Linked DNA regions of Cupriavidus taiwanensis LMG 19424. The protein of the gene in region 1 interacts with the protein of each later gene in a pairwise test. Links are inferred from orthologs where the notes say so. Each region holds a gene or a part of one and is shown in the gene's direction. Other genes may lie near its edges.

Region 1 (15,735 bases):
GAAGATCCTGGGCATCTGACAGACGATGCCGTTCACAAGACAAGACCGCCACGCTTCGAGTGTGGCGGTCTTGCAATACGTGCCGCGGATGCGGCAGCGGCCTCAGGAGCCGGAGCCAACCTGCTGGATCACGCCGTTGGGCGCCACCAGGTAATACTCGGCGCCGATCCCGACCCAGCGCGTACCCTTGCGCGGCGCCGGCAGGTTGTACTGCTTGTAGTCGTCGATCACATACTGGCGGTCGCGGAACTCGGTGGGCAGCCGGTCGCCCTTCTTCCACTGCTGCACCTGCATATACGGCGAGTTCTGCGCCGCCGGCGCGGACGCCGCCATGGGATCGGTCATCGGCTTGGACCTGGCACCGCCCTGCGCCATCGCGAACGGCGCCGCCAGCACGCTTGCCGCCAGCAACAACACTGGCATCGCTTTCTTGGTCTTCATCGTGATCTCCTTGCGTACGGGAAAACCGAACTGCCGGAGGATCCGACAGCATCTACCAGATTAGTCACAAATGCCGGGAAGCGGGCATAAGGAGGCCGCGGCGCCTGGGGCAAGTGCCTGCCCGCGCGTTCACAATTGTTTGCCGGTCCGGCCCCCATTCGGGGGTGCGCCTGCGGCGCCACCCATGTCTAGAATGCTGGCACAGAAACAATTTGTTACCAGCCGGCGCCGTCCAGTCCAATTGCTGCGGGCCGCATTGCGGGACCCGCCGACGGCGCGACATCGTGCAGGCGCGGGGGCATGCCGCTTTCCATGTTCCCTGGCTAGCGCGCTTTGACGCGCTTCGCACGCAGGCTTGATTCCCTGCCAGGGAACACCAAGACAGGGGACGCTTTCGTGTTGCACGATGCCGGTCGATTCCTGGCACTGGTCAATCCCGCCATTGCCTTGCTGCTTGCGCTGTGCTTTCTGTTTGCCTGGCACCACGAGCGCACGCGGCCCCACCTGCTGCAGCTGGGCGCCTGCTATCTGCTGGCCGCGGCGGCCATCGGCCTGCAGGTCTTGTGGCCGCCGCGCGCCGGCGGCGGGCCTGCCACCATCGCCGGCGCGCTCTACCTGGGCAGCGCCGCGCTGCTGTTGCACGGCATGCTGGCCCGCATCGGCGCGCGCCCGGACCGCTGCGCGGGGGTGGCGCTGCCGCTTGCGCTGTTCGGCATGGTGGCGTGGTTCGACCTGGTGCATCCGAGCCTGGTCGCGCGTATCTACGTTCTGAACGTCGGCGTTGCGCTGATCCTGCTGCCGGGGGTGGCGTCGCTGGCACCGCTGCGCACCGGCCGCACAGTGGACCGGGTGCTGCTCTGGGTGTTCGTGGTGTTTGCGCTGCAGTTCCTGCCGCGCACGCTGCTGGCGCTGGCGCCGGGCACCGCGCACGATGCCGCCGCGCTGCTCCCCACTCCCTGCTGGCTGTGGCTGCAGGCCACGCTGGCCTTGCTGCTGCTGGCGCTCGGGCTGGCGCTGCTGGCGGCGACCGCGCAGGACGTGATCGACGACCTGCGCCATGAACGCGATACCGACCCGCTGACCCAGCTGCACACGCGCCGCAGCCTCGAAGCCCTGGCGGCGCGCCAGATCCCGCCGCGCCCGGGCGAGAAGCTCAGCGTGCTGCTGTGCGACCTGGACTACTTCAAGTTCATCAACGACAACTACGGCCACAGCGCGGGCGATGCGGTGCTGACGCAGGTCGGCCGCATCATCGCCGCGGGCATCCGCCGTCGCGATATCGCCGCGCGCCTGGGCGGCGAGGAATTCGTCGTGCTGTTGCCCGACACCCCGCACGAGGCGGCGCTGCAGCTGGCCGAGCGGCTGCGCCAGACGCTGGAGCAGACCAGCATGGACGTGCTGCCCGGCATGGGCAACGTGACCGCCAGTTTTGGCGTGGCCACGCTGCGGCCCGGCGAAGATCTGGAAGCATTGCTGATGCGCGCGGACAACGTGCTGTACGCGGCCAAGAACAACGGCCGGAACTGCGTCGAGTGGGAGCGCGAGGCCGGTGTGCCGGCACTGGTCTGAAGCCTGTGAGCGGCGGCCTACCGGTACTGCGATGCCTGGGCGGACGCTGGCGTGCCGGTCTCGAACTCGGGGCCGGCATAGTCTTCTTCCACGGCCACGCTGCCGTCGAGCAGCCGCTGGCTCCAGTGGTCGAGCGCCACGCGCGCGGCCTGGCTGACATCGCGGCCCAGCGCCAGCCGCACCGCGGCCGGCGTCTCGAGTCCGAACTCGCGCGCCGCCCCCCATGCGATCCGGTCACGCGCAAAATCCGCGATCGCGTGCTCGACGCACAAGCCGCTATCGGCCACGGCCGAAGCCAGGAACACCTCCGGATGCCGGCGCGTCCAGTCCAGCACGTTGCCGATCTGGCGGATGCCGCTGGCACGGCAGGCGGCGATGGCGCCGTCGCGGCCGCCGTCGATCATCGCAAAGACGATATCGGCACCCGCCCGGGCCTGCGCGGTGACCGCGCGGCTGGCGAGTTCGGGATCATGCTGGTTGCCGCAGAAGGTGGTCAGCGCCGTCGCACCTGGCATGGTGCTGCGCACGCCATGGAGGAACGCCGCGCGGCCCTTCAGGCCGGGACGCACCTTCTCGCCGGACAGGTGCGCCACCACCCCGGTGCGTGAATCCGTCGCGGCCAGCACGCCGGCAAGGAACGCGGACTGTTCCTGCAGCACGGCGTAGCTCGCGGTGTTGGCGCACAGCACGCTGCCTTGCGTGACCACGAAGCGGCGCAGCGGATGGCGCGCCGCGGCCACGGCAACCGGATAGTCGCCCTGGCCGCCGTGGGCCACGACCAGGTCCGGTTCGCTTTCGCACAATGCCAGCAGGGCCGCGGCGCGCGCCTGCGGGTCCGGGTCGGCAATCCATGCCACGGCCACGTCATGGCCGGCGTCCCGCGCCCGCACGGCGCCGGCATGTCCGGCTTCGTTGAAGCTGCCGCGTCCCTCCGGCCCGAACAGCACCACCTGGATGCGCGCGCTCATGACAGCGTCGCCCCGGTGGCCGCAACTACCGGCCCCCATGCCTGCACCTGCTGCCGCACATAGGCGGCGAAGGCCTCGGGCCGGCGCTCGGCCAGCACGAAGCCCTGGGCCTCCAGGTGGCCGCGCACGGCGGGTTGTTGCAGGATGCCCTGCAGTGACTGATGCAAGCGTTGCACGATGTCCTCGGGAAGATTGGCCGGCGCCGAGACGCCGACAAAGTTTTCGGCCACCAGGCCGGGATAGCCCGCTTGCCCCACGGTGGGCAGCCGCGGCGCCTGCGGCACCCGCCGGGCCGAGGTCACTGCGAGCAGGCGCAGGTCGCCGGATTGCAGGAACGGCAGGTTCTGCGGCAACGCATCCACCGCGAACGGGATCTGCCCGCCGAGCAGGTCGGTGCGCATGGGCCCCGCGCCCTTGTAGGGCACATGGGTCAGCTTCAGCCCCGCCTGTTGCGCGAACAGTTCACCGACGATATGCGCCACCGACGCCGCGCCGCCGCTGCCGAACGGCACCGGATCGCGCTGCGCGCGGATCCACGCTGCCAGTTCCGCCAGGCTGCGCGCGGGAACCGAGGGGTGCACCGCGAACACCATCGGCACCGCGCCGATGTAATGCACGTGGGTAAAGCTGTGCACGGGATCGTAGCTGGGCCGCCTGAGCAGGAACGGCGAGATGCTCAGCGCCGCCGAGTTCGACATCAGCAGCGTGTAGCCATCGTTCGGCGCGGCGGCGACGGCCGCGGCACCGATGGTGGACCCCGCTCCCGGGCGGTTGTCCGTCACGAACGGCTGTCCCAGCCGCTCCTGCAGCAGCGGCGCCAGCAGGCGCGCGACGATGTCGCTGGACCCGCCGGGCGGGAACGTCACCACCAGCCGCACCGGATGCCGCGGCCATGCCGCGCCGCGCTCCGCCTGCGCCGGCATCGCGGCCAGCGCAGGGAGCGCGGGCAGTGCCAGCAGGCGTGCCATGCATTGTCTTCTGGAAACCACGATGCGCCCTCCGTCTTACAAGCGATGGCGCAGGCCGACACCGCCGCCGAACTTGTTGCCGCGCACGCCCATGAAGGCGGGCAAGGCATAGGCCCCGCTGATGCGGTTGAAGTCGGCTTCGGCGTAGACGCTGGTGCGCCGGGACAGCGCGTACTCGGCCACGCCGGTCAGCATCAGCCGATGGCCGCTGGCCGCGGTCTGCCGGTCATAGCCCGCGGCGAGCGACAGCGCCAGCGCGGGCGTCGCCTGCAGGGTGGCGCCGCCGGTCAGCACATGGTTGCGGGTCGGGGCGAGGCGGTAGCGATGATCCAGGTACCCCAGCGCCAGCTTGACGCGGCCAAGCTGGCTGCTGCCGCCGATGCCCCAGATCGTGCGCGCCTCCGCGGTCGGCAGCGCATCGGTACGCTGCAGCAGCGCCCCGACGTCGATCCGCGCCGTGGTCCAGGCCAGCGCCAGGCCCCGGCTGCTGCCGGCCCTCGCGTCACCAGGCGCTTCGCCGAAGGTGTAGTGCGCGGCCGCCGACAACGCGCCCAGCCTGCCCGCGTACTTGACCATGTTGTCCTGCCGCGGACCGGTGTAGCCGTTCAGGATGGCCACCGCATCCAGGTTGGGATGGCCATAGGGCTGGAAGCGGAATGTGGCATCGTAGGCTGTGGTGAACTGGCGGCCGAAGGTCAGCTTGCCCCACGCCTGGTGCTCGACGCCCAGGTACGACTGCCGGCCGAACAAGCGGCCCGCGCCCTGCGTGCCGACTTGTCCGTAGTTGGAGATCGCCGTCCCCTGCAGCGAGTTGCCGCTGGCAAGATCGAAGCCGCTTTCCAGGGTGAACAGCGCCGCCCATCCCCCGCCCAGCGCCTCGGTGCCGCGCATGCCCCAGCGCGAGCCGCTGAAGTAGCCCTCGCTCAGTTCGGCCAGGCGCTCGTCCCCGCGGTTATTGTCCGAGTACCGCACCATGGTGTCGATCAGTCCATAGACCGAAACCGACGCCGCCGGCTGTGCGCGCACCGGACCGGTGACCCCGCAAGCCATGCCTGCCACCATGCCGGCCATTGCCACGGGCATGGCGTAGCCGCGTCCTGCATTCCACACCCTCACGGGCACCTCCATTTTGCATACAAAATAAGAACGCAAAATATAGGGCTTGCCCGATGCAGCGCATACGAATGTGTGCGCATGAGGTCATGCGGTTTGTGTGGGTTCAGCGCAGCGAGACGGACCTGAATGAAGCTGGCCGCATGGCACGCTTGCATGCGTCGGCTCCAAAAAGCAGAACCCCCGCAGCGCGGGGGTTCGATGGCAATGCTGGCGAGCTAATGTCGCGATACTCAGAACGGAATATCGTCGTCCATATCCTCGAAGCCATTCGAGGCCGGCTGCTGCGGACGGCGTGCCGCGCCGCCCTGCTGGCCGCCGCCGCCCTGGGCACCACGGCCGCCGCCATAGCCGCCGCCCGACGACTCGCGGCTGTAACCGCCGCCGCCGCCGCCGCCGTAGCCGCCTTCATCGCCACCGCCGCCGCCGCCGCCCTGGCGCGAACCCAGCATCTGCATCTGATCGGCAACGATCTCGGTGGAGTACTTGTCCTGGCCGGACTGGTCCTGCCACTTGCGGGTGCGGATGCGGCCCTCGATATAGACCGACGAACCCTTGCGCAGGTACTGGGCAGCAATCTCTGCCAGCTTGCCGAACATCGCCACGCGGTGCCATTCGGTGGCTTCCTTCATCTCGCCGGACTGCTTGTCCTTGTAGCGGTCGGTGGTCGCCAGGCGCAGGTTGGTGACGGCGTCGCCGCTGGGCATGTAGCGCGTTTCCGGGTCTGCGCCGAGGTTGCCGACGAGAATGACTTTGTTGACCGATGCCATGTGAATGTTCTCCAAAAGCCACGCGCGGTGTTGAAAAGCGTGGCAATACGATGACGATGAAAGTAAAGCGGGTGTAGTTTGACGCGATCGTGCCGCGACGTAAACGAACATCGCGCCCCCGCCAGAATGCCGGGTGGCGCGATGATGCTAGGCCTCTTTCCGGCCCGAATGCTTTACGAAATGATGCGAAACCGGCGCCGGCTCAGGCCGCGGTGGCCGGTACGGCTTCCTGTCCGCGCGCCGGCGGCGCCTTCATGCTCCAGGCGATTATAAGCCACAGCAACAGCACCGCCGCGCAGCCCACGAACACGGCGCTGCGGCCCTCGTGCTCGAGCAGCCAGCCGCCGGCGGCACCGCCCAGGAACAGGCCCAGGGCCTGCGTGGTGTTGTAGACGCCGAGCGCCGCGCCGCGCGCGGCCGCGGCGTAGCGTGACACCAGCGACGGCTGCATTGCTTCGAGCACATTGAAGGCAACGAAGAACAGCAGCAAGACGCCGACGATCGCCCACAGCCCGTGCACCGCGGCGAACAGCAGCTGCACCGCGGTCATCAGCGCGACCGCGCCCAGCAGCACCGGGCGCACGCGCCCGTAGCGCTCGGCCGCCATCATCGGCCCGAGCATCAGCACGAAGGACACCAGCACCACCGGCAGGTAGACCTTCCAGTGCTGGTCCAGCGGCATGCCGGCATCGGCCAGCATCGCCGGCACCACCATGAACATCGCCACCTGCGACGCGTGCAGCGCCAGCACGCCGACGTTCAGCCGCGCCAGGTCGCCATTGAGCAGTACCTTGCGGAACGGCAGCCGCACCGGGTGTGGCGGCGGCGGGGTCGGTACCAGGAACACGGTCACGCCGATGGCGACCAGCCCCAGCACCGACATCAGCCCGAAAATGCCGGACATGCCGATGCTGTGCAGCAGCGGCGAGGCAATCACCAGCGACAGCGCAAAGGTCAGCCCGATGCTGCCGCCCACCATCGCCATGGCCTTGGTGCGATGGCGCTCGCGGGTCAGGTCGGCGATGCAGGCGGTGATGGCGGCCGAGATCGCGCCCATGCCCTGCAACGCGCGCCCGGCGATGATGCCGGACAGCGTGTCGGAAAACGCGGCGACCAGGCCGCCCGCGATAAACAGCAGCAGGCCGCCGACCATCACCGGCTTGCGCCCGACGCGGTCGGACAGCCAGCCCAGCGGGATATGAAGGAAGGCCTGCATCAGGCCGTAGATGCCCATGGCCAGGCCCACGCGCTGGGCGTCCTGCCCATCGGCCAGGGTCCGCGCGTATTCGGCGAAGACCGGCAGGATCAGGAACAGGCCCAGCATGCGCAGCGCAAAGATGCTGGCCAGCGAGACCGCGGCACGCAGTTCGGCGCGCGTCATGCGTTCGCGCGCGGGGGCCTGGGATGCGTCGGCGGCACCCGTTTCCGGGGAAGAAGAAGGGATCGACGGCATTGCGATCGTGGGATCGTGTGGATTCGGGGTCGCGCTGATTGCCGCCGGGGCGGCAAGGGTCCTGGGTCCGCTGGTGGCCGGACAACCCCGGAAACCGAAGTTGGGTATATTAACAGGTTTGCTCCTTCGCGCTTCCCGGGTCACCTGGCCATGCCGGTAACCCCCAGGAGGTGCGCCCGGGCGCGCATTCCGGCCGGGGCGGCCTGCCTGGCGACGACTTTTCGGCATATGGAAGAAATCAAGATCCGTGGGGCGCGTACCCACAACCTCAAGAACATCAATCTCGACCTGCCGCGCAATCGGCTGATCGTGATTACAGGGCTGTCCGGCTCGGGCAAGTCCTCGCTGGCCTTCGACACGCTCTATGCCGAGGGCCAGCGCCGCTACGTCGAGTCGCTCTCCGCCTACGCCCGGCAGTTCCTGCAGCTGATGGAAAAGCCGGACGTCGACCTGATCGAGGGGCTGTCGCCGGCGATCTCGATCGAGCAGAAGGCCACCAGCCACAACCCGCGCTCCACCGTCGGCACCGTCACCGAGATCCACGACTACCTGCGCCTGCTGTACGCGCGCGCCGGCACCCCCTACTGCCCCGACCACAACCTGCCGCTGCAGGCGCAGAGCGTGTCGCAGATGGTGGACGCGGCGCTGGCGCTGCCGGAAGACACCAGGCTGATGATCCTGGCGCCGGTGGTGGTCGACCGCAAGGGCGAGCACTCGGACCTGTTCGACAGCATGCAGGCGCAAGGCTTCGTGCGTTTCCGCATCCGCTCGGGCGGCGGCACCGCGCACGAGGCCGAGGCCAAGGTCTACGAGGTCGACCAGCTGCCCAAGCTGAAGAAGACCGAGAAGCACAGCATCGACGTGGTGGTCGACCGCGTGAAGGTGCGCGCCGACATCAAGCAGCGCCTGGCCGAATCGTTCGAAACCGCGCTGCGCCTGGCCGATGGCCGCGCGCTGGCGCTGGAGATGGACAGCGGCAAGGAGCACACCTTCAGCTCGCGCTTTGCCTGCCCGATCTGCTCGTATTCGCTGCAGGAGCTGGAGCCGCGGCTGTTCTCGTTCAACAACCCGATGGGCGCTTGCCCAAGCTGCGACGGACTGGGCCAGATCACGTTCTTCGATCCCAAGCGGGTGGTGGCGTTTCCCAACCTGTCTCTGGCGTCGGGCGCAATCAAGGGCTGGGACCGCCGCAACCAGTTCTACTTCCAGATGCTGCAAAGCCTGGCGGCGTACTACGACTTCGACACCGACACCGCGTTCGAGGACCTGCCCGAAACGGTGCAGCAGGTGGTGCTGCACGGCTCGGGCGAGCAGGAAATCCCGTTCACCTATATCAACGAGCGCGGCCGCGCCACGGTGCGCGAGCATGTGTTCGAAGGGATCATTCCCAACCTGGAACGCCGCTACCGCGAGACCGATTCCGTTGCCGTGCGCGAGGAACTGGCCAAGTACCAGAACAACCAGCCCTGCCCGGCCTGCCACGGCACGCGGCTGCGCACCGAGGCCCGCCACGTCAAGCTGGGCGAGGGCGAGCAGGCGCGTGCGATCTTCGAGATCAACGGCTGGCCGCTGCGCGATGCGCTGACTTACTTCCTGACGCTGGACATGCACGGCGCCAAGCGCGAGATCGCCGACAAGATCGTCAAGGAGATTACCGCGCGGCTGAACTTCCTCAACAACGTGGGGCTGGACTACCTGTCGCTGGAGCGCAGCGCCGATACGCTGTCGGGCGGCGAGGCCCAGCGCATCCGGCTGGCGTCGCAGATCGGCTCGGGCCTGACCGGCGTGATGTACGTGCTGGACGAGCCCTCGATCGGCCTGCACCAGCGCGACAACGACCGGCTGATCGGCACGCTCAAGCACCTGCGCGACATCGGCAACTCGGTGCTGGTGGTCGAGCATGACGAGGACATGATCCGCGCGTGCGACTACGTGGTCGATATCGGCCCGGGCGCGGGCGTGCACGGCGGCATGATCGTGGCCGAGGGCACGCCGCGGCAGATCGAGGCGTCGCCGGCTTCACTGACCGGGCAATACCTGTCCGGCCAGCGCCGCATCGAAGTGCCGAAGCAGCGCACCGCGCCCGACGACGAGCGGCTGCTGCGCATCGTCAATGCCAGCGGCAACAACCTGCGCAACGTCACCGCCGAAGTGCCGGTGGGCCTGCTGACCTGCATCACCGGCGTGTCCGGCTCGGGCAAGTCGACGCTGATCAACGACACGCTTTACCACGCGGTGGCGCGCCACCTGTACGGCTCGACTCCGGAGCCCGCACAGCACGACCGCATCGAGGGGCTGGAGCATTTCGACAAGGTCATCAACGTCGACCAGAGCCCGATCGGCCGCACCCCGCGCTCGAATCCGGCCACCTACACCGGCCTGTTCACGCCGATCCGCGAACTGTTCGCCGGCGTGCCGTCGGCCAAGGAACGCGGCTACGACCCGGGCCGCTTCTCGTTCAACGTCAAGGGCGGGCGCTGCGAGTCATGCCAGGGCGACGGCGTGCTCAAGGTCGAGATGCACTTCCTGCCCGACGTGTACGTGCCCTGCGACGTCTGCCACGGCAAGCGCTACAACCGCGAGACGCTGGAGGTGCTGTACAAGGGCAAGAACATCTCCGAGGTGCTCGACCTGACCGTCGAGCAGGCGCACGAGTTCTTCAGCGCGGTGCCCGTGGTACGGCGCAAGCTGCAGACGCTGCTCGACGTGGGCCTGGGCTATATCCGGCTGGGACAGTCGGCGACCACGCTGTCGGGCGGCGAGGCGCAGCGCGTCAAGCTGTCGCTGGAGCTGTCCAAGCGCGACACCGGGCGCACGCTCTATATCCTGGACGAGCCCACCACGGGCCTGCACTTCCACGACATCGAGCTGCTGCTCAAGGTCATCCACAAGCTGCGCGACCAGGGCAATACCGTCGTCATCATCGAGCACAACCTGGACGTCATCAAGACCGCCGACTGGCTGATCGACATGGGGCCCGAAGGCGGCGCCGGCGGCGGCCAGGTCATCGCGCGCGGCACGCCGGAGGCGGTGGCGAAGAGCAAGGCGAGCTTTACGGGCAAGTATCTGGCGCCGCTGCTCAAGCGCGCGTAACGCGCGCACTGCCCGCCGGGCCGCGGCTCAGTCCAGCCCGGCCGCCGGCAACACCCGCGTGCGCCGCGCCGCACCACCGTGCGGCAACTCGATGACCACGCCGCCACCGCTGTCGGCACCGTGCCCGGTCAGCGCGGTGATCACCACCTGGTGCGTGACCATCAGGTAGGGACCGCCACGCGGGTCTAGACCGTCGATCAGCCGCGACAGCTGCGCGACCTGCGCGTCGCGGCGCTGCGCATCCCCGCCGAAGAATGAATTGAGCAGCGGCTGCACCTGCACCGGTCCCAGCCCGATCAGCCGCGCCGTGTCCTGGCAGCGGCACCAGGCGCTGCTCCACACCTGCGTCGGCCGGAAGCCGGCCGCCTTCCAGCTCGCGCCCAGCCGCGCCGCCTGCTCGCGCCCGCGTGCGTCGAGGTTCCGCTGGGTGGCGCAATCCGCCAGCCGGAACCCCGGCGGATCGCCCACGCCCGGCGCGCTGGCATGGCGCAATACCACCACGACATTGGGGTGCCGCAGTTCGGTCAGCGCGACCTCGTGCTGTGATGCCGGAGCGACCTGTGCGGCGGCAAGCGTCGGGGCGATGGCAAGCACGGCAAGCCATCTGAAAAAGGCGGGCATGTGCGGCTCCGGTGGTGGGCCAACTCGTCCGGTATAGCAGGTGCCGGCTTGCTTTCGCTACCTCGCGCCCTACCATGAAGCGGACGGCGACACACATCGCCACGGGAGCTACGCCATGGAACTGACGGTCGTACCGGTCACCAAGCCGGAAGCCACCAACTTCATCTTTGGCCAGTCGCATTTCATCAAGACCGTTGAAGACCTGCATGAGGCGCTGGTCGGCACGGTGCCCGGCATCCGCTTCGGGCTGGCGTTCTGCGAAGCGTCGGGCAAGCGCCTGGTGCGCTGGTCGGGCACCGACGAGCCACTGATCGACATGGCCTGCGAGAATGCACGCGCCATCGGCGCGGGGCACAGCTTCCTGATCTTCCTGGGCGACGGCTTCTTCCCGGTGAACGTGCTGGGCGCGGTGCGCGCGGTGCCGGAGGTGTGCCGGATCTACTGCGCGACCGCCAACCCGACGCAGGTGATTGTCGCGCAGACCGATGCCGGGCGCGGCGTGGTGGGTGTGATCGACGGCGCCTCGCCGCTGGGGATCGAGACCGAGGCGGATGTGGCCGAGCGCAAGGCGCTGCTGCGCAAGTTCGGCTACAAGCTGTAGCCGTGCCGCTCAGTGCTGCGCCGCCTGCACGCTGGTGACCGGCGCCACATCGTCTTCCTTCATCCGGCTGCGGTTCAGTACGCCGGCCTGCTCCAGCACCGGATAGGCCGTCGCGCAGAACAGCGAATTCAGCCGCTTCAGCTCGCTGATCACGTCCAGGTGCAGCGAGCTGGTCTCGACGCTTTCCGCGGTCTGCACTGCCACGCGCTGCAGATGGGTGCGCGCGTACTTGCGCTCCAGCTCGCGGAAGTTGGCCTTCTCCGCCATCAGCGCCTGTGCGCTCTTGAGGTCGCCGTTGAGAAAGACCGACAAACCCAGCCGCAGGTTGGCGACCAGGCGCGCGTGCATCTCGGCGATCTCCTGCATGCCGGCCTCGGAGAACATCAGGTTGTGGGCGATCTTCTTGTCCTTGGTATCGAGCAGGATGCGCTCGATGATATCGCCGGCATGCTCCAGGTTGATGGTCAGCGAGATGATCTCGGTCCAGCGCTGGCCGTCGCGCTCGTCCAGCGCTTCCAGGCTGATGCGGGTCAGGTAGAGCTTGATCGCGGTGTAGAGGTCGTCGACCTCGTTGTCGATGCGGCAGGTCGCCGTGGCCAGCTTGGCATCGTTGGTGCGCATCACGCGCAGCATGTTGTCGAGCATCTGCTCGACGCGGTCGCCGATGCGCAGCACCTCGCGCGCGGCATTGGACAGCGCCAGCGTGGGCGTCGATAGCGCGGCCGGGTCCAGATGGCGCGGCGTGACCTGGCTGTCGCCGGTATTGCGCCCGGGCAGCACCTTTTCGCACAGGCGCGCCAGCGGCGCCGTGGCGCCGAGCAGCAGCACCGCCAGCGCGACGTTGAACAGCAGGTGGAAATTGACGATCAGCCGTTGCGGCTCATGGTCGACCAGCGCAAGCAGTTCCTCGGCCTGGCCCAGCAGCGGCAGCGCGATCAGGCAGCCCAGCAGGCGCGACAGCAGGTTGCCCAGCGTCACGCGCTTGCCCGGCTGGTTGTTGCCCGAGGTTGTCAGCAGCGCCGAGACGCCCGAGCCCAGGTTGGCCCCCAGCACCAGCGCCAGCGCCACGTGGATCGACACCACGCCGGCGGAGGCCAGCGCGCCGCAGAACAGCACCACCGCCAGGCTCGAATAGCACAGGATGGTCAGGAACGCGCCGACCAGCATGTCCAGCCCCGCATCGCCGGTCAGCGAGGCAAACAGCACCTTGACGCCGGCGGCCTGCACCACCGGGCGGGTCGCGATCGAGATCAGTTCCAGCGCCAGCGTGATCAGGCCCAGGCCGATCAGTACGCGGCCGACGTGGCCGGGCTTGCTGCCCTTCCAGGTCAGGTGGCAGATCACGCCGACGAAGATCAGCAGCGGCGACAGCCACGACAGGTCCAGCGAGAACACCTGCACCATCAGCGCGGTGCCCACGTTGGCGCCCAGCATGATCGCCAGTGCCGGCGCCACGGCGATCAGGCCCTGGCCGACGAAGGAACTGACGATGACCGCGGTGGCGTTGCTGCTCTGGACCAGACCGGTGACGCCCAGGCCGGCAAGGAAGGCGGTGAAGCGGTTGGAGACGCTTGTCGACAGCACATGGCGCAAGTTGGCGCCGTAGACGCGCAGGATGCCGACCTTGACGATGTTGGTGCCCCAGACGAGCAGGGCAACGCCCGATAACAGGTGAAGGAGTACGCCCATGGTGCGCCTTTGCGTGACCGGTGCCGAATACTGAATGGAGGCTCCGCCCGGTCATCATGTCGTTGTCAAGGGCTCATTATGCGCCCGGCCCCCGGTACCGGCAACGGCATGGGCTCGCGCTGCGGGCGGCGGACAACACCGCCATGCGGCCGCACAGGTCGCCGGCTTGCCATCGGCCCGGATCAGGGCAGCGCCACCTTGATCCCGAGCCCGACAAAGATGGCCCCGGCGGCACGGTCCAGCCAGCGCCCGGTGGCCGGCCGGCGGCGCAGCCAGGCGCCCAGCCAGCCCGCGCACAGGCCGAACAGCGAGAACACCACCGCGGTCTGCAGCATGAAGACCACGCCCAGCAGCAGGAACTGCAAGCCCGGATGGGCCGCATCGGCCCGCACGAACTGAGGCAGGAACACCAGGAAGAACAGCGTCACCTTGGGGTTCAGCATGTTGCCCAGCACGCTCTGGCGGAATACGCGCGCGAGCGGCACGGCCTCGACCGCGCCGCCCTGCGCCAGCCCGCCCTTCGCACGCAGCGCCTGGATGCCGATCCAGATCAGATAGGCCGCGCCGGCGTACTTGATCAGTTGGAAGGCCAGCGGCGAAGAACGCAGCACCGCGGCCAGCCCGACCGCGGCAATCACGGTATGGAACAGGCATCCGACCGAAAAGCCCAGCGCCGCCACCAGCCCGGCGCGCCGCCCCTGCGCCATGCCGCGCGCCAGCACCTGCAGGTTGTCGGGCCCCGGGGCCACGGTCACGGCGACCGAGGTCAGCAAGAACAGCAGCAGGTCAGGCATGCACCCTCCTTTGGTGGATCTCCGTGGTGGCCCGCATCGCTCAGTGCCCCTCGAACTTGCACACGGTAAACAGCGGCAGCCCTGCGCCATGCAGCAGCTTCGATCCGCCCAGCTCGGGCAGGTCGACGATGGCGGCGCCCTCCACCACCGTCGCGCCCAGGCGCTCGAGCAGCTTGCGCCCGGCCATCATGGTGCCGCCGGTGGCGATCAGGTCGTCGACCAGCAGCACGCGGTCGCCGGTCTTGCAGGCGTCGGCGTGGATCTCGACGGTGGCGCTGCCGTATTCGAGCTCGTATTCCTCGGCCACGGTCTGGAACGGCAGCTTGCCCTTCTTGCGGATCGGCACGAAGCCCAGGTTCAGCTCGTACGCCACGATCGCGCCCAGAATAAAGCCGCGCGCGTCGATGCCGGCGACCAGGTCCAGCTGCGCGTCCATATAGCGGTGCACGAAGACGTCGATCAGCACGCGCAGGGTCTTGGGATCCTGCAGCAGCGGCGTGATGTCGCGAAACATCACCCCGGGCTGGGGCCAGTCCGGCACGGTCCGGATGCGCTCGCGCAGGTAGCCGGTGACGTCGCCGAGGTCGGGGGACTGGATGATGGAATCTGCCATGGCGGTTAGGGGAGATGGGCGCGCGGCGCGCCGGTCAGAAAGCGGTGGCAGCGGCATGCGGCGGGCGCGGTAGCCAGTTACCACCCGCGCCACCGGGACGCCCAGCACAATGGCCCTGCCGGCCGCACGGGCTGCCGCGCCGGCCTGCCGCGTCCGGCACCCGCCGGACACCCGTAACCATACAGGAGACCACGATGGCGAAAAAGATTCTGATGCTGGTGGGCGACTACGCCGAGGACTACGAAACCATGGTGCCATTCCAGGCGCTGCAGATGGTCGGCCACGCCGTCCACGCGGTGTGCCCCGACAAGCGGGCGGGCGACGCGTGCGCCACCGCGATCCACGATTTCGAGGGCGACCAGACCTACAGCGAGAAGCGCGGCCACAACTTCACCCTCAACGCCACCTTTGCCGAGATCGATCCGGCCAGCTACGACGCGCTGGTCATCCCCGGCGGGCGCGCCCCCGAATACCTGCGCCTGAACGCGCGTGTGCTGGAGATCGTGCGGCACTTCGCCCAGGCCGGCAAGCCGATTGCCGCGGTGTGCCACGGCGCCCAGCTGCTGGCCGCCGCCGGCGTGCTGGAAGGCAAGACCTGCTCGGCCTACCCGGCCTGCGCGCCGGAGGTGAAGCTGGCTGGCGGCACCTATGCCGAGATCCCGGTCGACCAGGCCCACACCGATGGCAACCTCGTCACCGCCCCGGCCTGGCCCGCGCACCCGGCCTGGCTGGCGCAGTTTCTTGCGGTGCTGGGCACGCGGGTCGTACATTAGTGCTTTCCGCACGCGGCGCCCCCACGCGCGATGCATGGCTTGCCGACCCGGCGGGCCATGCACGTCCCGCCGGCCGCGCCGCCCGCCAGGGAGCCCTTGATGTGTGAGATCTTTATCCGCGCCAATCCGGCGTCTTACCAGAGCCAGTCGCGCTCGCTGCGCCTGCATGGCGCAGCCACCAGCATCCGGCTGGAAAGCCTGTTCTGGGAAGTGCTCGAAGAACTGGCGCAGCGCGACGGCATGACCGTCAACCAGTTGATCACGCGGCT
Region 2 (15,197 bases), 820 kb from region 1 along the record:
AGTCGAGCGACTCGTCCCAGAACTGCGGGTGCACGATGCGGCCGCGAAAGCGGTCCTCGCCGTCGAACGCGGGACGGTGGCCCTCGGCATAGCTGTAGTAGCCGGCGCACACATAGAGCAGGCGTGCGCGCAATCGCAGCCGGCTGCCGTCAGTGCTGCGTTCGGCTTCGACGGTCCAGCAAGCGTCGGCGCTGTCCCACGCCGCGCCGACCACGCGGTGGCCGAAGCGGATATGGCGCGTGATGCCGGTTTCTTCAGCGGTCTCGCGGATATAGGCGCGGATCGAGGGGCCGTCGGCGATCGCCCTGGCGCCGCGCCAGGGCTTGAAGCGGTAGCCCAGCGTGTACATGTCCGAATCCGAGCGGATGCCCGGGTAGCGGAACAGGTCCCAGGTGCCGCCGATGGCGTCGCGCGCCTCGAGGATGGCGTAGCGCTTGCCCGGACAGCGCCGTTGCAGCTGGCGCGCTGCACCGATGCCGGACAGGCCGGCGCCGACGATCAGCACATCGAGAACTGCGTCATCGGAACTGGCTTCACGCATGGGAGGCATCCGGTCGAGTGACACTTCTGACAACATAGGTTGTCAGAAGCGATCCCGCAAGTTTTCTGACAATAGGGAATGTCATAATGGCGCGCATGACCCCCGAGCTGACTCCCGCGCGCCGCTATCGCGGCGCCGAAGCCGAAGAGCGCCGCGCTCAGCGCCGCGCGCAACTGATCGCCGCGGCCGTGCAGGTCTATGGCGAGCGCGGTTACCAGAACGCCACGGTCAAGGCCGTGTGCGAGGCCGCTGGCCTGACCGAACGCTATTTCTACGAGTCATTCACCAACAGCGAGGCCTTGCTGCTGGCATCGTTTCAAACGGTGACCCATCGCCTGCTGCACACCTTGGCGCAGGCGGGCGAGGCGGCCGGCAACGACGGCCCGCAACGGGCGCTGGCGATGCTGCGGGCCTATTTCGGCGCACTGCAGCGCGAACCGCGTTCGGCGCGGGTGTTTCTGGTAGAGATCCGCGGTGTCAGCAAGCTGGTCGACGGCGCGCTGGCCGACTCGCTGGACGAGTTTGGCGGCCTGCTCGCGCAAGCGCTGCTGCCGCCAGGGCGCCAGCATGACCCGCTGCTGACGGCAGGCGTGGCGGGCGGGGTGGTCCATCTTGCCGTGCGCTGGATCCGCCACGGTTACACCCCCGATGTCGACGTCGTGGCGCGCACCGCGTTGCAGCTGGCGATGGTGCTGGCGCACGAGCCCGGGGAGGTAGCGGCTACAGCTGCGGTGCCGGGGTTTTCTCCCTGAACTCGCACAGCGGTTCGATGGCGCAATGCCAGCATTCCGGCTTGCGCGCCTTGCACACGTAGCGCCCGTGCAGGATCAGCCAGTGATGGGCGTCGTGCAGGAATTCATGCGGTACGCACTTGAGCAGCTTCTGCTCGACGATGTCGACGTTCTTGCCCGGCGCCAGGCCGGTGCGGTTCGAGACGCGGAAGATATGCGTGTCGACCGCGATGGTGGGCTGGCCGAACGCGGTGTTGAGCACCACGTTGGCGGTCTTGCGGCCCACGCCCGGCAGCGCTTCCAGCGCTTCGCGCTGCGCCGGCACCTTGCCGCCATGGCGCTCGACCAGGATGCGGCAGGTCTCGATCACATGCTTGGCCTTGGTCTTGTAGAGGCCGATGGTCTTGATGTATTCGCTCAGGCCAGCTTCGCCCAGCTCCAGCATCTGCCGCGGGGTATGCGCGACCGGGAACAGCCGGCGCGTGGCCTTGTTCACGCCAACGTCGGTGGCCTGCGCCGACAGCAGCACGGCGATCAGCAGCTCGAACGGCGAGCTGTACTCCAGTTCGGTGGCCGGGGCCGGGTTGACTTCGCGCAGTGTCTCGAAGATGGCACGGCACTTGGCAGCGTTCATGGTTCTTGTTTCCGGTCGGTAGCCGGGTCCTGGCCAGTATTGGGATCGTCCTGCCCCGGCGTCAGCCCGGCGCGCGCGCGCCGCGCATCGGCGGCGTCGATCTGGGCCTGCACCGCGGCCGACACGTTCTCGGTATTGCGCGGCCGCGCGGCCTGCTGCTTCTGCCGCGCCCGTTCGATCGCGGCCTGGATGATGGCGCGCTTGCGTTCCTGCGCGGCGCGCTCGGCATCGTTCTCGGGCGCTTCGGCCTGAACCGCGGCAAGCTTGGCGGCGGCCTTGGCGGCGAGGCGTGCGTCGTTTTCTTCGCGCTCGCGCACCAGCCGCGCCGTGCGCGCCAGGTAGCGTGCCTGCGCGGCATCGGCCTGCGCCTGCGACCACGCGTCCCAGCCGGTGCGCGTGCCGGTAACCGGCACCATGTCGATGCAGTCGACCGGGCAGGGCGGCACGCACAGGTCGCAGCCGGTGCACAGGTCGGGGATCACGGTATGCATCTGCTTGGCGGCGCCGGCGATGGCGTCGACCGGGCAGGCCTGGATGCAGAGCGTGCAGCCGATGCACAGGCTCTCGTCGATGCGGGCGACGGCGCGCGGCTGCTCGGTGCCGCGTTCGGGATCGAGCGGCAGGGGCTCGGTGCCCAGCAACGCGGCCAGGCGCTCGATACCTTGCGCGCCGCCCGGCGGGCAACGGTTGCAGGCGGCCTCGCCGCTGGCCATGGCTTCGGCGTAGGGGCGGCAGCCGCTGAAGCCGCACTTGGTGCACTGGGTCTGTGGCAGCAGCGCCTCGATACGGTCGGCGAGGGACTTGACGGCGGGATTCACGACAACGGACAGCAATCTAGGGGACAAGAGCGGATCAAAAAGCCGCGCCAGCGCGGCGCCGGCCACCGGCAGAGCGCCAAATTTGCGCGGTGCTGTGAGCGGTTGGCGACATAACGGCGGCCCTTACGGGGCGGACAATGTGCTGGCGGCCCCGGCGGCACCGGAGTCTCTGCGGACCCTGCGGTTTTCGCGCCGCAAGGATTATCCCCGATTTCGCCGGCGGACAGAAACGGCGATGATGCGCGTCGCGCGGCCGGATTGCCGCATTCCGGCCTGTGCCATAATCCGCGCAACGATCAACCACACTCCATGTCAACAGAGCCCAAGACCAAACGCGACCCGGAAGGGACGCGCCGACGCATCCTCGCTGCGGCCACCGAGGAATTCGCCAAGGGTGGTCTGGCCGGCGCCCGCGTCGACCAGATTGCCCGGCGCGCGGAGACCAACGAGCGCATGCTGTATTACTACTACGGCAGCAAGGAGGGCCTGTTCCTGGCGGTGCTGGAGAAGCAATACGCTAACTTCCGCGCCGCCGAAGAGCAATTGCACCTGGTCGACGAAGACCCGGTCGAGGGCGTACGCACGCTGGCCCGCTTCGTCTGGGACTGGTACTACGAGCATCCCGAGTTCATCCGCCTCGTCAACAGCGAAAACCTGCACGAGGCACGGCACCTGAAGAAATCCGCGCAGCTGCAGCAGTTGATCAATCCGGTGGTCGACGTGCTCGCCGACGTGATCCGGCGCGGCCAGCAGCAGGGACTGTTCCGCGACCAGATCGACGTGCCGCAGTTCTACCTGACCATTTCCGCGCTCGGCTACTACGTGCTGTCGAACCGTTACACCATCAGCGCCGTGATCGGCCGCGACGTGGCATCGCAGCAGGAGCACGAGCGCTTTGCCGAACTGCACACGGACATGCTGCTGAGCTACCTGAAGAAGCCATGAGCCGCCGGCAACGCTGCCCAGACAGAAACGCCCGCTTGCGCGGGCGTTTGTCTTTTACTTGCTGGCCACGGCCGCCGGGGCCTGGTGGTATTTGCGGATAAAGTCGCGCAGCTGCGGGTAGATGTCCTCGCGCCAGCGCCGGCCCGAGAAGATCCCGTAGTGGCCGCAACGCACGGCATTGAGGTGCTGCTTGCGGTTTTTCGGGATGCCGGCGCACAGGTCGTGCGCCGCGGCGGTCTGGCCCGCGCCGGAGATGTCGTCCAGCTCGCCCTCGATCGTCATCAGCGCCGTGCTCTTGATGTCCTGCGGACGCACCGGCTTGCCGTCGATCTCCCAGGTGCCGTTGGCCAGGCGGAATTCCTGGAACACCTCGCGGATGGTGTCCAGGTAGTACTCGGCGGCCATGTCGAGCACCGCGTTGTACTCGTCGTAGAAGCGCACGTGCGCCTCGGCGTCGTCGGCATCGCCCTCGACCAGGCTCAGGTAGTAGTCATAGTGCGAGGACAGGTGCCGGTCCGGGTTCATCGCGACAAAGCCGGCGTGCTGCAGGAAGCCCGGGTAGACGCGGCGGCCGTGGCCGGGATAGTTGGCCGGCACGGTGTAGATGACGTTGTTCTCGAACCACTCGTAGGACTTGTTGGTCGCCAGCGAGTTGACCGCGGTCGGGCTTTTGCGCGCATCGATCGGGCCGCCCATCATGGTCATGGTGCGCGGCGTCTTCTCGCCGGCGGACGCCATCAGCGAAATGGCGGCCAGCACCGGCACCGTGGGCTGGCATACCGAGATCACATGCAGGTTCTCGGCGCCGATATGACGGATGAATTCCTGGATGTAGTAGATGTAGTCCGACAGGTGGAAGGCGCCTTCCTCGACCGGCACCATGCGGGCGTCGATCCAGTCGGTGACGTAGACCTTGTGGTCCTGCAGCAGCGTGCGCACGGTGTCGCGCAGCAGCGTGGCATGGTGGCCCGACAGCGGCGCGGCCACCAGCACCACGGGCTCGTCCTTGAGCAGCTTGATGGTCTCGGGATCGTCGGCATAGCGCTTGAAGCGCAGCAGCTTGCAGAAGGGCTTTTCCAGCACGGTCTGCTCGACGATGGGAATGTCGCGCCCGTTGGAGCGCACCGAGCGGATGTCGAACGCCGGTTTTTCGTATTCCTTGCCGAGCCGGTACAGCAGTTCGTAGCCGGCGGCCAGGCGCGGAGCGCCAGGTACCAGCGACATCGGGCTGAGGGGATTGGTGAAGGTCTTGGCGGTCGCCTGGGCCCACGCGGTCAGCGGGTGCAGGATCGAGCGCTGGAACTCATGCAGTTGATAGAGCATGCCGTTTCTGCCTGGTCTTACTGAGAATGCGTACCACCAAGTAACAATGTACTGACAATACACCATGGATCGTGTGGCGCCGATTATGCCTGAATCGAACGACCGTGCTAACGATCTTGCTTTGCAGCATATACCTTAAAGTACTTCCGTATGCGTGGAACACAATAAGGCATTGGCCTGATTTTTCGGTGACAACGTCCTACAACTTCGCAAACAAATGCAAAAAGCGGCCGAAGCCGCTTTTTTTCTTATGTTTTGTGATGCCTACGCCAGTTGCCGTCCGTTGCGGCGCGGCAACTCATCGTGGCGTTACATCACGGCCGCGATCGCGTCGACCACCGCATCGATGTTGCGGCTGTTCAGCGCCGCCACGCAGATGCGGCCGGTGCTGACGGCGTAGATGCCGTGCTCGTTGCGCAGGCGGTCCACCTGGGCCGAGGTCAGGCCCGAATACGAGAACATGCCGCGCTGGGCCTTGACGAAGGAGAAGTCGCCCGGCACGCCCTTGGCGGCCAGCTTGTCCACCAGCGCGTGGCGCATCAGCTTGATGCGGTCGCGCATTTCGGCCAGTTCTTCTTCCCACATGGCGCGCAGTTCCGGGCTGTTCAGCACGGTCGCGACCACGGTGCCGCCGTGGGTCGGCGGGTTGGAATAGTTGGTGCGGATCACGCGCTTGACCTGCGACATCACGCGTTGCGATTCTTCCTTGCTGGTGGTGACGATGGACAGCGCGCCGACGCGCTCGCCATACAGCGAGAAGCTCTTCGAGAACGAGCTCGACACGAAGAACGGCAGGCCCGAGTCGGCGAACAGGCGCACCGCGGCGCCATCGGCGTCGATGCCGTCGGCGAAGCCCTGGTAGGCCATGTCGAGGAACGGGATCAGGTTGCGTTCCTTGACCAGGTCCACCACCTGCTTCCACTGCTCGGGCGACAGGTCGACGCCGGTCGGGTTGTGGCAGCAGGCGTGCAGCACGACGATGGTGTTGGCCGGGAACGACTGCAGCGATGCCACCATGCCGGCGAAGTTCAGGCCGTGGCTGGGGGCGTCGTAGTAGGCGTAGTTGACCACCGGGAAGCCGGCGGATTCGAACAGGGCGCGGTGGTTTTCCCAGCTCGGGTCGCTGATGGCGACCTTGGCGTCCGGGTACAGGCGCTTCAGGAAGTCGGCGCCGATCTTCAGTGCGCCGGTGCCGCCAAGTGCCTGGGCCGTCACCACGCGGCCTTCCGTGATCAGCGGCGATTCCTTGCCGAACAGCAGCGTCTGCACCGCCTGGTCATAGGCGGCGATGCCTTCGATCGGCAGGTAGCCACGCGGGGTGGCGGTGGTCAGACGGGCTTTTTCTGCCTCCTGGACGGCGCGCAGCAGCGGGATTTTCCCTTCGTCGGTGAAGTACACGCCGACGCCCAGGTTGACCTTGGTCGGGCGGGTGTCGGCATTGAAGGCTTCGTTGAGGCCCAGGATCGGGTCGCGCGGGGCCATCTCGACGGCAGAAAACAAACTCATTTGGAATCTCGTGGTCGGCTATGTGAAAAACGGAAGGCGTAGAATGCTCCGTACTGCGCTGGAGGCTGGCAGGCCCGGCCGCGCTCTTCTTGGCTTGAAGCGGGGGCTGACAACCCCAAGATTCTAGCGTAATCCGCCCGTTTTCCTCAGGTATTTCCCTAGTCACGCCCCTATGACGAACCTTGCCGAAGCCGCGCCGGCCCTGGACGAAGACAAATTCGTCACATTTCCGGATTCCCCGTTCCAGCTGTACCAGCCGTTCCCGCCCGCCGGCGACCAGCCGGAAGCGATCCGGCAGCTGGTGGAGGGGGTGGAAGACGGCCTGTCGTACCAGACCCTGCTGGGCGTGACGGGTTCGGGCAAGACCTTCACCATGGCCAACGTGATCGCCCGCCTCGGGCGCCCGGCCATCGTGTTCGCACCCAACAAGACGCTGGCGGCGCAGCTCTACGCCGAATTCCGCGAGTTCTTCCCGCGCAATGCGGTGGAGTACTTCGTCAGCTACTACGACTACTACCAGCCCGAGGCTTACGTTCCGCAACGCGACCTGTTTATCGAGAAGGACTCGTCGATCAACGAGCATATCGAGCAGATGCGGCTGTCGGCGACCAAGAGCCTGCTGGAGCGCCGCGACACCGTCATCGTGGCGACCGTGTCGGCGATCTATGGCATCGGCAACCCGACCGAATACCACCAGATGATCCTGACGCTGCGGGCCGGCGACAAGATCAGCCAGCGTGACGTGATCGCGCGCCTGATCGCGATGCAGTACACCCGCAACGAAACCGACTTCCAGCGCGGCACCTTTCGCGTGCGCGGCGACACCATCGACATCTTCCCGGCGGAACACGCCGAGATGGCGGTGCGGCTGGAGATGTTCGACGACGAAGTCGAGTCGCTGCATTTCTTCGACCCGCTCACGGGACGGGTGCGGCAGAAGATCCCGCGCTTCACGGTCTACCCGTCGAGCCACTACGTGACCCCGCGTGAAACGGTGCTGCGCGCGATCGAGGCGATCAAGGCCGAACTGCGCGAGCGTCTCGAGTTCTTCCACAAGGAAAACCGCCTGGTGGAAGCGCAGCGGCTGGAGCAGCGCACCCGCTTCGACCTCGAGATGCTGTCGGAGCTGGGCTTCTGCAAGGGCATCGAGAACTATTCGCGGCACCTCTCCGGCGCGCGTCCCGGTGATCCGCCGCCGACGCTGGTCGACTACCTGCCGCCCGACGCACTGATGTTCCTGGACGAGTCGCACGTGCTGATCGGGCAGCTCAACGGCATGTACAACGGCGACCGCGCGCGCAAGACCACGCTGGTGGAATACGGCTTCCGGCTGCCGTCGGCGCTGGACAACCGGCCGCTGAAGTTCGACGAGTTCGAGCGCAAGATGCGCCAGGTGATGTTCGTCACGGCCACGCCGGCACAGTTCGAACAGGAGCACGCCGGCCAGGTGGTGGAGCAGGTGGTCCGCCCGACCGGGCTGGTCGATCCGATCATCATGGTCCGCCCCGCGACCACGCAGGTGGATGACCTGCTGTCCGAGATCCATGCCAGGGTCGAGGCCGGCGAGCGCGTGCTGGTGACCACGCTGACCAAGCGCATGGCCGAGCAGCTGACCGAGTTCCTGACCGAGAACGGCGTCAAGGTGCGCTACCTGCACTCGGATATCGATACCGTCGAGCGCGTCGAGATCATCCGCGACCTGCGCCTGGGTACCTTCGACGTGCTGGTGGGCATCAACCTGCTGCGCGAGGGGCTGGACATTCCCGAGGTATCGCTGGTGGCGATCCTCGATGCGGACAAGGAAGGCTTCCTGCGGGCCGAGCGCTCGCTGATCCAGACCATCGGCCGCGCCGCGCGCAACGTCAACGGCACCGCGATCCTGTACGCGGACCGCATGACCGACTCGATGAAGAAGGCCATCGACGAGACCGAGCGCCGCCGCGCGAAACAGATCGCCTTCAACGAAGCCAACGGCATCACGCCGCGCGGCGTGGTCAAGCGCATCAAGGACATCATCGACGGCGTCTACAACGCCAGCGACGCCAAGGCCGAGCTACAGGCCGCGCAGGAGCAGGCCCGTTATGAGGACATGAGCGAGAAGCAGGTGTCCAGGGAAATCAAGCGGCTGGAGAAGCTCATGCTTGACCATGCCCGCAATCTGGAGTTCGAGCAGGCCGCGCAGGTGCGCGACCAGCTGGCCAAGCTGAAGGCGCAGGTGTTCGGCGCCAGCGGCGAGGGCGCGCTGCCGCCTGCCTGATACGCCGCAACGCCGGGCGCGCTTCGCCTATAGTGAAATCCTCGGCGGCACTGGCAGGAAGGGCCGGGCAGCGACGGGCCAGGCCAGGGACGACCCGGAAGGAGGCACGATGGAACGCCAGTTCGAGTATGGCGGCTACGCAGTGGTCGTCACCGCGGTTCCGAATACCACCGGCGGCTTTGCCGCGCAGATGCGCATCGCCGACGCCTTCGGCGAGCCGACCGGCCCGAGCTTCGAGGCCATCGCCGGCGACGCGCCCACCCCCGAAGCTGCCATTGCCCTGGCGGAGGCCGGCGCCATGCGCGCGATCGACGCGGGCGAGGTCAGCTAGCCCGCCAGCCGGGACCCCCATTTCCCGTGGAGAACCACAATGACCGACATCGGCGAATGGAAGAAGAAGGTCTATGAAACCCACGAAGTGCAAGTGCAGGTCAGGCAGCGCTCGCAGAGCGAATGGTCGTACACCGTGCGCGTCTGCCGTCCCGGCACCAACATCCGGGCCGCGGGCACGCTGACCGAGACCTCGCTCATTACCGACCACTACAAGTCGGCCGAGGCGGCGCTGGTGGCCGGGTTTGCGCACGGCGAGCGCCTGGCCAAGCAGCTCGCCTAGCGACCGGCGGCGGCAAGCGGGGAGGCGGCAAGGCGCCGCAGGTAGAATCGCGCCTGCCGTGCCATCTTGCCAAGCCTTGATCCGATGAAGCCATACGCCATCCTGATGTGTTGCATGGGGAATATCTGCCGTTCCCCCACGGCGGAGGGCGTGCTGCGCGCCAAGCTCGATGCCGCCGGACTGGCGGCGCTGGTTGAGCTGGATTCGGCGGGCACGCACGAATATCATCTCGGCCGCGCGCCCGATCCCCGTACCCAGCGCCATGCGCTGCAGCGCGGCTATGACCTGTCCGCGCTGCGCGCGCGCAAGGTCGGCGTGCCGGACTTCGACCGCTTCGACCTGATCCTGGCGATGGACCGCGAGAACCTTGCCGGCCTGCTGCGGCTGCGCCCGGATGCCGGCGACAAGGTGCGGCTGCTGATGAGCTTCGCCACCCGCCACGACGCCGACGAGGTGCCGGACCCGTATTACGGCGAAGGCGATGGCTTCGAGCGCGTGCTCGACTACATCGAAGATGCCTGCGACGGCCTGGTGGCCGAACTGCGCCAGCGCCTGCAGCCTCCGGCCGGCTGATCCAGCCAGCCTTCGCGCTGTCTTTCCCGGGCCCCGCCGTGGCGCGATGCGCCCGCGGCCGGCGGCCCGTACCCGACGAGAATCCATGCTTCGCAAACTGTTCCGCAAGTGGCGCGAGTCGCGCAATGCCAGCCTGCAGCTCGACGCCATCCTGGCCGCGGCCGATCCTGAGGCGCCGCTGGCCGAGCGCAACGGCTGGCTGATCGAACTGGCCTTCTGGATCCGCCGCGACGGCGGACTCGGCGCCGACGCTGACGGCGAGGAAGACGGCGCGCCGCGCCGCTATCCGGAGCACGTGCGGCTGCGCTACCTGCTGCAGGTGCTGGAGCGGCACCCGGACTGGGCCGCGCGCTTTGCCCGGACAGTGCGCAGCCTGCTGCGCGAGAACGATCCCACCGGCCTGTTCTGCGATACCGGCGTGGCCCAGCACCCCGGCTTTTTCAGCGAGATGGTGAGCCGGTTGCAAAGCCGCTTCCTGCCGCCGCCGCCGAACCGCAGCGACATGGCCGCGCTGTTCACGCTGGTGTTCGTCGGCGACGACGATGCCGACTGGGTCGAGGCCATCGACGATATGCTGATGGCCCGGCTGGCACGCGTGCTGGAGGCCGGCCACGCCGATGGCGCGGCGTCCGGCCTGGCGCGCTACCGCGAGGCGCTGGGACAGACGCTGGTCACCAGCATCGCGGTGCTGGTCAGCCAGGTGCGCGCCACCGGCCTGAGCCAGGCGATCCGCTCGCGGCTGGCGGGGCGTGTCGAGGACACGCCGTTCTTTCGCCTGGACGAGGCCATCCAGGCCCTGCGCGAGGACGGGCTGCGCCGCGACGACAGCAGCTTCGGGCATCGCCTGAACTACTTCCGCGCGCTGCTCGACGGCTGCCACGCGGCCGCGCGCCAGGTGTACGAAGACCTGGAGGAAAACGGCGTGTCGGTCGAGGTGGTGTTCCAGATCGAGCGCATGAAGGTGCAGCTCAGCCGCATCGAGCTGCTGCTGGCGGCGTGGGTCGAGCCCGGCCGGCGCGGCATGCCGGCGCACCTGGTGGCCGAGCTGATCCGCTCGACCCAGGCGCGGCGCAGCATTGCGCATCTGGCCGGGACCTCGTTCGCGCAGCTGGCGCGCAAGGTGGTGGAACGCTCGGCCGAGACCGGCGAGCACTACATCACGCGCGACCGCCGCGAATATGCCGAACTGGTGCGGGCCGCGGCCGGCGGCGGCCTGGTCTCGGTGGCCACGGTGTACCTGAAGTTCCTGATCTACGGGCTGCACCTGGACAAGTTCAGCGAGGGCGTACTGGCCTCGCTCAACTATGCCGGCAGCTTCCTCGCCATCCATTTCGCGCACTTCACGCTGGCGACCAAGCAGCCGGCCATGACCGGGCCCGCGCTGGCGCACCGGCTCGACGGCGCGGGGCGGCCGGAAGGGCGCGAGATCTTCGTCGACGACACCGTCGCCATGATCCGCTCCAACGCGGCCGCCATTGCCGGCAACCTGGCGGTGGTGTTTCCGGTGGCGCTGGGCGTCCAGTGGCTGGCGCATCGGCTGCTGGGCACCAACCTGATCACTCCGGCCAAGGCGATCGCCACCATCGAGTCCTTCTCGATCCTGGGGCCGACGCCGCTATACGCGGCCTTTACCGGCGTGCTGCTGTGGCTGTCCAGCCTGTTCGCGGGCTGGGCCGACAACTGGTTCGCGCTGCATCGCGTGCACGACGTGATGGCCTGCCACCGCCGCCTGCAATATGTGCTGGGCGCGCGCGGCGCCACCCGCATGGCGGACTTCTGGAAGCGCAACCTGTCGGGCATCGTCGCCAATGTGTCGCTGGGGCTGCTGCTGGGGCTGGGGCCCGAGATCCTGAGCTTTTTCGGCCCGCATATGGAAGTGCGCCATGTGACGCTGTCGACCGGGTCGGTCGGCGCGGCGATCGGCGTGCTGGGGTGGGATGCGCTGCGCATGCCGGCGCTGTGGCTGGCGGTCGCGGGCATTGCGCTGATGGGCATGCTGAATGTGGCGGTCAGCTTCGCGCTGGCGTTCAATATGGCGCTGCGGTCACGCAATCTGCGGCGGGTCGATCGCGCCGAGCTGAGCGCGGCCGTGCGGCGGCGCATCCTGAAACAGCCGCTGTCGCTGCTGGTACCGCCGCGCGTGGCGCCCGAGCGGGCGGCTGCAGGCGGGCGCCAGGCCTGAGGGGCAGGGTGGGTCGGGGTGGTGCGGTGCGGCAGGGGTAGTTGACTGAATTAGTCGGGTACCTTTATACTTGACGGAAACGATCAAGTATTAGCTTCACCCCCACGCTTCACCCCAGAGCCCTGCACCATGAGACTGACCACCAAAGGCCGCTTCGCGGTCACTGCCATGATCGACCTGGCCATGCGCCAGGACCAGGGACCGGTCACGCTCGCCGGCATCAGCCAGCGGCAGAAGATCTCGCTGTCGTACCTGGAGCAGCTGTTCGGCAAGCTGCGCCGGCACGAGATCGTCGAAAGCGTGCGCGGCCCGGGCGGCGGCTACAGTCTGGCGCGCAAGGCCGAGGACGTCACCGTGGCGGACATCATCATCGCCGTGGACGAGCCCCTGGATGCCACCCAGTGCGGCGGCAAGGGCAATTGTAACGGAGATGACGGCTCGGGGCGCTGCATGACCCACGAGCTGTGGGCCACGCTGAACCAGAAGATGGTCGAGTACCTCGACTCCGTTTCCCTCAAGAACCTGGTGGACCAGCAGCGCGAGCGCCAGCCCGCCGTGCTGCACGACATGCGCGAAGACGCCGCGCAGCCGGTCGCCGCCGCGCGCGGCAAGGCCGACAAGCAGGAAAAGCCGGTCCGGGCCAGAATGGTGAATTCAGTTTTCAGCCTGGCGCAATCCTGAGCGCGCGGGCAAGACAGCAACACAGCGATCAGCGGTCCCTTACAAGGCAGTCATAACGATGAGCACCCCACATTTCCCCATCTACATGGATTACTCGGCCACCACGCCGGTGGACCCGCGCGTGGCGGACAAGATGATTCCGTACCTGCGCGAGCAGTTCGGCAATCCCGCGTCGCGCAGCCATGCGTACGGCTGGGACGCGGAGCGCGCGGTGGAAGAGGCGCGCGAGCAGGTGGCCGCACTGGTCGGTGCCGACCCGCGCGAGATCGTGTGGACCTCGGGGGCGACCGAATCGGACAACCTGGCGATCAAGGGCGCCGCGAATTTCTATTCGGGCAAGGGCAAGCACATCATCACCGTGAAGACCGAGCACAAGGCCGTGCTCGACACCACGCGCGAGCTGGAGCGCCAGGGCTTTGAAGTGACGTACCTGGACGTGAAGGAAAACGGCCTGCTCGACATGGACGTGTTCAAGCAGGCGCTGCGCCCGGACACCATCCTGGTGTCGGTGATGCTGGTCAACAACGAGATCGGCGTGATCCAGGACGTCGAACAGATCGGTGAGATCTGCCGCGAGAAGGGCATCATCTTCCATTGCGACGCCGCGCAGGCGACCGGCAAGGTGGCGATCGACCTGAACAAGCTGAAGTGCGACCTGATGTCGTTCTCGGCCCACAAGACCTACGGCCCGAAGGGCATCGGCGCGTTGTACGTGCGCCGCAAGCCGCGCGTGCGCATCGAGGCGCAGATGCACGGCGGCGGCCATGAGCGCGGCATGCGCTCGGGCACGCTGGCCACGCACCAGATCGTCGGCATGGGTGAAGCCTTCCGCATCGCCCGCGAAGAGATGGCGACCGAAAACGAGCGCATCCGCATGCTGCGTGACCGCCTGTGGAACGGCCTGTCGGACATGGAAGAGGTCTACCTGAACGGTGACCTGGAGCACCGCGTGCCGCACAACCTGAACGTCAGCTTCAACTTCGTCGAAGGCGAGTCGCTGATCATGGCGATCAAGGACGTGGCGGTGTCGTCGGGCTCGGCCTGCACCTCGGCCTCGCTGGAGCCCTCGTACGTGCTCCGCGCGCTGGGCCGCAACGACGAGCTGGCGCACAGCTCGATCCGCTTCACGGTGGGCCGCTTCACCACCGAGCAGGAAATCGACTACACCGTCGAGCTGCTCAAGAGCAAGATCGGCAAGCTGCGCGACCTGTCGCCGCTGTGGGAAATGTTCAAGGACGGCGTCGACCTGAATTCGATCCAGTGGGCTGCGCACTGAACACCCGCCGGATCCCGCGAAAATAACAGCAAGACCCCCCGTAAAAGATACGCAAGAGGTAAGCCAAATGTCATACAGCACGAAGGTTCTCGACCACTATGAAAACCCCCGCAACGTCGGTTCGTTCGACAAGAACGACGACGCGGTCGGCACCGGCATGGTCGGCGCCCCGGCTTGCGGCGACGTGATGAAGCTGCAGATCAAGGTCAACGAAGCAGGCGTGATCGAAGACGCCAAGTTCAAGACCTATGGCTGCGGCTCGGCCATCGCTTCGTCGTCGCTGGTGACCGAGTGGGTCAAGGGCAAGACCGTGGACCAGGCGCTGGAGATCAAGAACACCCAGATCGCCGAGGAACTGGCGCTGCCGCCGGTGAAGATCCACTGCTCGATCCTGGCCGAAGACGCGATCAAGGCCGCCGTCGAAGACTACAAGAAGAAGCACGGCGCCGAGCAGAAGGCCGCCTGAGCTGTCGCACTGACCACGGCATCGACGAAGGAACGCAACGATGATCACCATGACCGAGAAGGCCGCCAAGCATGTGGCGCGCTACCTGGAACGCCGCGGCAAGGGCGTGGGCCTGCGCCTGGGCGTGAAGACCACCGGCTGCTCGGGCCTGGCCTACAAGCTGGAATACGTCGACGAACTGCTGCCGGAAGACAACGTGTTCGAATCGCACGGGATCAAGGTCATCGTCGACGCGAAGAGCCTGCCGTATATCGACGGCACCGAACTCGACTACGCGCGCGAAGGGTTGAACGAAGGCTTCCGCTTCAACAACCCCAACGTCAAGGACGAGTGCGGCTGCGGCGAGTCGTTCACGGTCTGACGCACGCCAGCGCAGGCTGACGCGGGCAGGGCCGGTGGAGCGCCGCATCGTCGGCTTCCGCCGCGACGAGGAAGGCCACTGGGTGGCCGAACTCGACTGCGGCCATGGCCAGCATGTGCGGCACGACCCGCCGTGGCAGTCGCGGCCGTGGACGCAAAGCGAGGCGGGCCGCGCCGCCATGATCGGCACGCGGGTGAACTGCCTGAAGTGCGACCGCAACGAGCCGCCGGCCGAGTGGGCCGGCCAGCCTGCGCGGTAGCGGCGGCAGCACGGACGAAGGGCGGCGCGGC

Evidence for each region.
Region 2: the proteins of uvrA (region 1) and uvrB interact in binary tests that used the Escherichia coli proteins (3 or more experiments, as listed by UniProt). The link is inferred for Cupriavidus taiwanensis LMG 19424 from one-to-one orthologs.

What each region holds. Positions count from the first base shown.
Region 1 is NC_010528.1:338,154-353,888, reverse strand. Bases 7,120-10,575 are described here. They hold uvrA (excinuclease ABC subunit UvrA), read left to right. Parts: upstream 7,120-7,510; coding sequence 7,511-10,375; downstream 10,376-10,575. Other genes in these bases: RALTA_RS01675 (histidine phosphatase family protein), read right to left, coding at 10,403-10,575; RALTA_RS01685 (MFS transporter), read right to left, coding at 7,120-7,282. Outside these bases: RALTA_RS01720 (hypothetical protein), read left to right, coding at 1-19; RALTA_RS01715 (RcnB family protein), read right to left, coding at 103-441; RALTA_RS01710 (GGDEF domain-containing protein), read left to right, coding at 838-2,010; RALTA_RS01705 (BMP family ABC transporter substrate-binding protein), read right to left, coding at 2,028-2,978; RALTA_RS01700 (Bug family tripartite tricarboxylate transporter substrate binding protein), read right to left, coding at 2,975-3,946; RALTA_RS01695 (porin), read right to left, coding at 3,983-5,029; RALTA_RS01690 (single-stranded DNA-binding protein), read right to left, coding at 5,293-5,829; more of RALTA_RS01685, read right to left, coding at 6,032-7,119; more of RALTA_RS01675, read right to left, coding at 10,576-10,996; RALTA_RS01670 (adenosine-specific kinase), read left to right, coding at 11,112-11,597; RALTA_RS01665 (Na/Pi cotransporter family protein), read right to left, coding at 11,607-13,286; RALTA_RS01660 (LysE family translocator), read right to left, coding at 13,469-14,080; RALTA_RS01655 (adenine phosphoribosyltransferase), read right to left, coding at 14,121-14,693; RALTA_RS01650 (DJ-1/PfpI family protein), read left to right, coding at 14,888-15,466; RALTA_RS01645 (ribbon-helix-helix domain-containing protein), read left to right, coding at 15,566-15,735. UniProt on the Escherichia coli protein: The UvrABC repair system catalyzes the recognition and processing of DNA lesions. UvrA is an ATPase and a DNA-binding protein. A damage recognition complex composed of 2 UvrA and 2 UvrB subunits scans DNA for abnormalities.
Region 2 is NC_010528.1:1,156,694-1,171,890, forward strand. The notes cover bases 6,295-9,212. They hold uvrB (excinuclease ABC subunit UvrB), read left to right. Parts: upstream 6,295-6,670; coding sequence 6,671-8,755; downstream 8,756-9,212. Other genes in these bases: RALTA_RS05400 (amino acid aminotransferase), read right to left, coding at 6,295-6,498; RALTA_RS05410 (hypothetical protein), read left to right, coding at 8,865-9,086; RALTA_RS05415 (hypothetical protein), read left to right, coding at 9,126-9,212. Outside these bases: RALTA_RS05370 (flavin-containing monooxygenase), read right to left, coding at 1-541; RALTA_RS05375 (TetR/AcrR family transcriptional regulator), read left to right, coding at 628-1,293; nth (endonuclease III), read right to left, coding at 1,262-1,906; electron transport complex subunit RsxB, read right to left, coding at 1,903-2,724; RALTA_RS05390 (TetR family transcriptional regulator), read left to right, coding at 3,034-3,669; RALTA_RS05395 (polyhydroxyalkanoate depolymerase), read right to left, coding at 3,724-4,992; more of RALTA_RS05400, read right to left, coding at 5,302-6,294; more of RALTA_RS05415, read left to right, coding at 9,213-9,368; RALTA_RS05420 (low molecular weight protein-tyrosine-phosphatase), read left to right, coding at 9,453-9,941; RALTA_RS05425 (site-specific recombinase), read left to right, coding at 10,027-12,123; Fe-S cluster assembly transcriptional regulator IscR, read left to right, coding at 12,253-12,804; RALTA_RS05435 (IscS subfamily cysteine desulfurase), read left to right, coding at 12,857-14,080; Fe-S cluster assembly scaffold IscU, read left to right, coding at 14,148-14,546; iron-sulfur cluster assembly protein IscA, read left to right, coding at 14,587-14,907; RALTA_RS05450 (DUF3565 domain-containing protein), read left to right, coding at 14,942-15,166. UniProt on the Escherichia coli protein: The UvrABC repair system catalyzes the recognition and processing of DNA lesions. A damage recognition complex composed of 2 UvrA and 2 UvrB subunits scans DNA for abnormalities.